One region of the Sphingobium sp. SA2 genome, then DNA from elsewhere that is predicted to be linked to it. Evidence: predicted binding sites of a transcription regulator. Region 1 holds the regulator's gene; the other holds the start of a gene.
The links. Region 1 encodes LexA, which represses DNA repair genes until DNA is damaged. Its sites were predicted from a motif close to GTTCCNCNCTTGTTCT; they were not measured.
Positions count from the first base shown of each region.

Region 1 (3,407 bases):
GCTGTTCGCGCATATTGCCGGGCAAGTGGACGATCCGGCGAAGGGTATCGCCATCGCGCTGGCGACCGGCGATCAGGGGGCGATTGCCGAGGTGGATGCCGAAGCGATGCGCAACAGCGGGTTGGCGCATCTATTGTCGATCAGTGGGTTGCATGTGACGGCGCTGATCGGGGCGGTGATCTTTTTGTTGATGCGGGTGATGGCGTTGAGCCGCCGGGCGGCGCTCGACTGGCCGTTGATGCTGATCGCGGCCACCGGGGGCGCGCTGGCAGGGGTCGGCTATACGCTGCTGACGGGGGCGGAGGTGCCGACGGTGCGGTCCTGCATTGCGGCGTTGCTGGTGCTGGGCGGTCTCGCGATGGGGCGGGATGCGATCACGCTGCGGCTGGTGGCGACGGGCGCGCTGATCGTGCTTATCTTCTGGCCCGAAGCGCTGGTCGGGCCGAGCTTCCAGATGAGTTTTGCCGCCGTCACGGCGCTGGTGGCCTTGGCCGAACATAAGCTATTCCGCGCCTTTGCCGCTGCGCGGGACGAGGCGCGCTGGCGTAAGGTTGGGCGCATGCTGCTGGTGACGTTGGCGACGGGCTTCGTCATCGAACTGGTGCTGATGCCGATCGCGCTGTTTCATTTTCACAAGGCGGGCATGTTGGGCGCCTTTGCCAATATCGTCGCGATCCCGCTGACCACCTTTGTCGTGATGCCGCTGGAGGCGTTGGCGTTGCTGTTCGACCTGGCGGGGCTTGGTGCGCCGTTTTGGTGGCTGACGCAGCAGGCGCTGACGTTGTTGCTGATGATCGCCCATGGGGTGTCGGCCAGTCCCTGGGCGACGATGTTGACGCCATCGGTGCCCGCTTTCGTTTTTGCAGGGATGATGGCGGGGCTGCTCTGGTGCTTGCTGTGGCGCAGCCGGTGGCGCTGGCTGGGATTAGGGCCGGTGGCGGCGGGCGTCATCGCCATATTGCTGCTGTCACAGCCCGACATATTGGTGACCGGCGATGGCCGGCATGTCGCGGTGCGCACGCCTGAGGGTCGCATGGCGATATTGCGCGCGGGGGCGGGCGATTATGTGCGCGATGTCCTGTCGGAGAGCGCGGGCTATGATGGTGCGCTGGAGCCGATCGCGCGGTTGCCGCAGGCGCGCTGTTCGAGCGATTTGTGCGCGGTCGGGCTGATGGCGGGTGGTCGGCCCTGGCAGTTGCTCGTGACCCGCAGCGATATGCTGGTGGACCGCGCGACCTTCGCCCGCGATTGCGCGGCGGCAGATATCGTGATTGCCGATCGCGGTCTGCCGCGTTGGTGCCGCCCGCGTTGGCTCAAGATCGACCGCCGCCTCTTGGCGCGAACCGGCGGCATGGCCATTGATCTCGACCATGCCACCATTCGCACGGTGCGTCAGGCGGGTGACGCCCATCCCTGGATCGCGCCGATCCCCAAGCGATCGCGCCGCTATGGTGCGTCCAAACCGCGCCCGTTCGATGCGCGGCCCAGACCTCAATTATAGCGGCGGAGCAGTCCGGCGAGTTTACCCTGGATCTGGACCTGGCGCGGGTCGTAGATTTGCGGCTCATAGGCGCTGTTGGCCGGGTCCAACCGAACCCTTTGCCCTTCGCGGCGGAAATATTTGAGTGTGGCTTCATTCTCGTCGATCAGGGCGACGACGATCTGGCCCTCACGCGCGACTTCGGTCCGCTGGATCAGCGCGAAGTCACCATCGAGAATACCGGCTTCCATCATCGAATCGCCGGACACTTCCAGCGCATAATGATCGCCCGCGCCAAGCAGCGCGGCAGGAACGGACAACATCGTCTGCCCTTCCATCGCTTCTATCGGAACGCCTGCCGCGATCCGGCCGTGCATCGGGATTTCGATCACGTCGTTGGCGGCAATGAGTTGTGGTGCCGACACCTGCGGTTTGGGCGCGATGACCGGGGCCGGGATGCGGTGCATGGCATCGGGCAGCTTCAAAACTTCGAGCGCGCGCGCACGGTTGGGCAGGCGGCGGATAAAGCCGCGTTCTTCGAGCGCATTGATCAGGCGATGAATGCCCGACTTGGAGCGCAGATCCAGCGCATCCTTCATCTCCTCGAAAGAGGGCGACACGCCGCCTTCCTCCAACCGGGTTTGAATGAAGCTCAGCAATTCCTGCTGTTTGGGCGTCAACATGGCTGCGGTCCTCCGTGGAACGTATAAGGAACGCATAGGAAACAGATGAAGGTTAGTCAAGCGCCGGGTGGATCAGGGCAGGGGCAGAATTTGCACTGTGTCGCCGATGGCCGCCGGGGGGGAAGCGGCGGGGCGGCGGATCAGACAGTCGGCCAGCGCCATGGCGGCGGTGGCGGCGCTGTCTTGCGAGGTGACCGAGACGATGCCGCCATCGCTGCGGAAGGCGCGGAGATAATCGTCGCGGTCGCCGGTGGCGGGGAGGGGGGGGAAGCGAGGCGGGCTTCGTGAAGGGGGGGGAGCGCTTGCCCCGCCATATGGCGGACCAGGGGCAGCAGGAAGAGGGTGCCGGTCACGAAGGCCGAGACGGGGTTGCCGGGCAGGCCCAGGAACAGGGCCTCGCCGAGGCGTCCGGCCATTAGCGGCTTGCCAGGGCGCATGGCGATCTTCCAGAAATCGAGCGTACCGCCCGCTTGCGCGAAGGCGGGGCGAACCATGTCATGATCGCCGACCGATGCGCCGCCGGTCGAGACGATGATGTCGGCCTGGCGCGCGCGATCGAGCGCTGTGACCATGGCGTCGAGATCGTCCGGCACGATGCCGAGGTCGATGACGTCGCAGGGCAAAGCGGCCAGCATCGCGGCGAGCATGGGGGCGTTGGACGAAGGGAGAGCGCCCGGCGGGGTTGGTGCGCCGGGCGGCACCAATTCGTCGCCGGTCGAGAGCAGCGCGACTTTGAGCCGCTGTCCGACGGGCAGGTGGCCATGGCCGCCCAGCACGGCCAGCGCGATCTGGGTCGGGCCTAATCGCGAGCCTGCTTTGAGCAGGGGCGCGCCCAGCGCGAAGTCCGACGCGGCGGGGCGGACGTGGCGGCCGGAGGGAAGCGGGTCGGCGGTGGCGGTGAAACTGTCGCCGTGGCGGGTCGCATTTTCCTGAATCAGGATGGCGTCGGCCCCTTCGGGCAAGGGCGCACCGGTGAAGATGCGGCAGGCGTCGCCCGGCGCGAGCGGGGGCGGGGGTGTGCCGCCTGCGCTGCTGGTCGTGGTCACGCGCCAGGGGCCGGGCGCTTCGGCGGCGCGTACGGCATAGCCGTCCATGGCGCTGAGGTCGGCCCAGGGCTGGGCGCGCTGCGCGAGGATATCGCGGGCGAGCCAGCGTCCGGCGCAGGCCATAACCGGCACGTCTTCTGCGGGCAGCCGGTTGGCCAGCGCGAACAAGCGGGCTTGCGCCTCCGCAACCGGCAGCAG
Region 1 covers NZ_JAPMXX010000006.1:2,537,894-2,541,300, forward strand. The annotation lists gene OVY48_RS19960 (ComEC/Rec2 family competence protein) at 1-1,501, shown strand, start outside; gene lexA (transcriptional repressor LexA) at 1,492-2,163, opposite strand; partial or broken gene glp (gephyrin-like molybdotransferase Glp) at 2,236-3,407, opposite strand, start outside.

Region 2 (3,407 bases), 1.7 Mb from region 1:
ATGCGGTCGCAATTTCCGCTGTCATCGCTGCCCGGCTATCATGGCTGAACAGCCCCCTGCCCGGCTGACCAGTGCGATGCTGGTCGGCGCGTTGCGACGGCGGGTGGCGGCGGTCGGGGGCTTTGCCACCATCCTGGTCAAAGGCGACGATATCAGCGGCGTGATTCTGGTCCAGACGCTCGAAAAAGGCCAGGAAACCGGGCTGTTCGAGCGGGTGTCGAACTTTTCAGGCGGTCATGCGTTGATGCGCTGTGGACCTGACCCCGAGGAGGGCGCGCAAGCCATGGTTCCCTATATCGAGCGGCGCCGCCGGTCGGACCCCGATCTGTGGGTCATCGAACTCGATATCCCGGAAGCGGAACGGCTCGCCGCTGAAACAATCTGCTGATCGTTGACATATCGCAATGGCCCGTGCAGAGGCCCGCCCACGCTGAACGCGCAGGTTGCCGCAATCGTCCAAGGGGGGCGGGCGCGGTAAACACGCAGACGGGGGGCGGCCGGTCGTCGGACAAAGTGGGTTAAAAAAGACGACGTTTCCGGCCAAGAACCGCATGATTTTGAGTAAAAATGAGTTTTCGTCTAAAAGCTGCGATTATCGCGGCCTTTGCTTTGTCCGCCGCTGCTGCGGTCACGGCATCCGACATGTCGATGGCCGGTGAAGCCATCCCATCTTCGGTGTCCCTGTCCGGGGACAATGCGCTGACCACAGCGCCTTCAGCCGGTGCCAAGCCCGCCGTCACCTTTGCCGCGCCGCGCGAGATCGTGCAGCCGCTGGCTTCGGCCCCTAAGGCCGACAATGTTTCTTCCACCTTCTCCGAGATGCAGGCCGATAGCCTCGCTGCGCTGGTCGATGCCCAAGGCACGCCCGAACAGCTGGATGGCGAGATGCAGTGCCTGGCCGGAGCGGTCTATTTCGAATCCAAGGGCGAAAGCCTGGAAGGCCAGCTGGCCGTCGCGCGCGTGATCATCAATCGCGCCGAGTCCGGCCGGTTCGCGAGCAGCCTGTGCGGCGTCGTGTATCAGCCGAGCCAGTTCAGCTTCGTGCGCGGCGGTGGCATGCCGCCGATCCGCACCGAAAGCCGCAGCTGGCGTCAGGCCGTTGCCATTGCGCAGATCGCCATGGCCGACGCTTGGGACAGCCGGGCTGAAGGCGCGCTGTTCTTCCACGCCCGCCGCGTATCGCCAGGCTGGGGCAAGGCCAAGCTGGCGATGATCGACAATCATATCTTCTATCGCTGAGTATCGCGGAATGTGCCGAGGCACATTTCGGTACACATCAAAAAAGGCCGGTTCGGAATATCCGAATCGGCCTTTTCTTTTGTTCCATCTTTGTTCTATGATTGCGGCATGACCGCTGTGATATCCGACACCTGCTCTCCTTTGACCGACGGCACGGCGCTTGCGGTTGCGCGGGGGACGCTGCGCCTGTTCTTTCGGCACGATATGAGCGGGATCATGGAAGTGCCGCTGCCCAATGGGCGGCGCGCCGACATCATGGCGATCGACGGGGCCGGGCGTCTGACCATCGTCGAGATCAAGTGTAGCCGGGCGGACTTGCTCGGCGACATGAAATGGCCCGATTATTTCGACTATTGCGACCGCTATTTCTGGGCGGTGCCGATGGGGTTCGATCTGACCCTGTTTGATAGCGAAGCGCTATGGCCCACGCGCACTGGGCTGATCGTCGCGGATCAATATGATGCGGAGCTGGTACGACCCGCGCCGATCGAGCCGCTGGCGGCGGCGCGGCGCAAGGCGGAGACGCTGCGCTTCGCCCGGCGCGCGGCACGGCGGCTGACCGCGATCAACGACCCGGACCATGCGGCGGAGATTGGCTGGTAGGGCGTGAATGCGCGCAGAGTGCTATTCAGGCCGTCATGCTGACGAAAGTCAGTATCCATTGGCTCTACCGCTGAGCCTCTCTCCAGGAGAGAGGCTAATGGATTCCGGCTCAGGGCCGGAATGACGGCTATTGTGGGGGCAGCTTAGAGGGTCAGAAAACCGGACCCTGCACCGGGCCTGCGGGCTTGGCCGCTGGCTTGGCGGCGGCGAGCGCTTCGATGAGGCCAGGGGTGCGGTTGTCGCGGGCGGCATAGTCGCGCGCGGACATGCCCGCGATGCTGTCGCGCTTGTCCGGGTTCGCGCCCTGCGCCACCAGCAGGCGGACCAGGCCGAGGTCGCGCAATTGCACGGCGCGGATCAACGGGGTTTCGCCGCTGCCATTCGTCTTGTCGACCTGCGCCTTGTTGGCGAGCAACGTCTGCACACCCTCCTCGAACCGGCCCTGCACCGCGTCCATCAGCGGCGTGTTGCCATCACTGTCGGTCAGGTTCGGGTTCGCACCCTTGGCGAGCAGGAAGGACAGCCATGTCGCGTCGCGACGCGCGACGACGATATGCAGCGCGTTTTCGCCGCTGTTGATGTCGCGGCTGTTGATCACGGTGGAGCCGGGCTTCTGGATCAGGTCGGTGACCTTCTCGCCATCCTTGTCCTTGACGGCCTTCAGGAAATTATAGGCGTCGGAAAATTGCGCCTGCGCCGCGCCGGGCACGAGCAGTGCCGCCGCGATCATGGTCATCATGGCAGAAACAAACCTGGTCTTCATCATCGCGCCCCGTTGCATTTGCAAATCCATCCCTAGCAGGGCATGGCTGGCCACGCCATGAACAAAGCCCGGATGCTCTTCACCCTATCCTGCCTCGCCCTGCTGGCTGCCTGTAATATGGGCGCTGGCGGCAATGCATCAAGCGGGGTATCAAGCGGCGACAGCGTGCAGGGCGAACTGGCCGGTGCGCGTATCGGCGCGCCCTTCACCCTGACCGACCAGGACGGCAAGCCCGCGCGCTGGGACGATTATAAAGGCCAGTATCGGATCGTCTATTTCGGCTATACCTATTGCCCCGACGTCTGCCCGGTCGATCTGCAACGGATCATGCAGGCCTTTGCCCAATTCGAGAAGGCCGCGCCGGAGCGTGCCGCCAAGGTGCAGCCGATCCTGATCAGCGTCGATCCCGCGCGCGATACGCCCGCCGTGCTGAAAACCTATGTCGCGGCCTTTCACCCGCGCCTCATCGGCCTGACCGGGACACCCGATCAGATCGCCAAGGTCGCCAAGGATTTCGTCGTCATCTACAATAGTGAGAAGGTCGCGGGCGCGAGCGATTATCTGGTCGGGCATAGCCGCACGCCCTATCTGTTCGATCCCGATGGCAAGCCGGTGGCGCTGGTCCCGGTGGATGATCCCGGCACGCCGGACGTGGACGAGGGCGCGCCGGACAAGGTGCTGGCGTTCTTGCAAAAATGGACCAAGTGACACCCTTCTGGGAAAAGCCGCTCGACAAGCTCGACCGCGCCGAATGGGAAGCCCTGTGCGACGGGTGCGGCAAATGCTGCCTGCACAAGGCCGA
Region 2 covers NZ_JAPMXX010000006.1:826,751-830,157, forward strand. The annotation lists gene OVY48_RS11630 (PaaI family thioesterase) at 1-48, shown strand, start outside; gene OVY48_RS11635 (DUF1491 family protein) at 41-388, shown strand; gene OVY48_RS11640 (cell wall hydrolase) at 568-1,239, shown strand; gene OVY48_RS11645 (MmcB family DNA repair protein) at 1,348-1,842, shown strand; gene OVY48_RS11650 (ankyrin repeat domain-containing protein) at 1,994-2,581, opposite strand; gene OVY48_RS11655 (SCO family protein) at 2,648-3,313, shown strand; gene OVY48_RS11660 (YcgN family cysteine cluster protein) at 3,301-3,407, shown strand, end outside.
Region 2: a site for LexA is predicted at 1,321-1,336, ahead of OVY48_RS11645 (MmcB family DNA repair protein). Genes of this name have one in related genera too.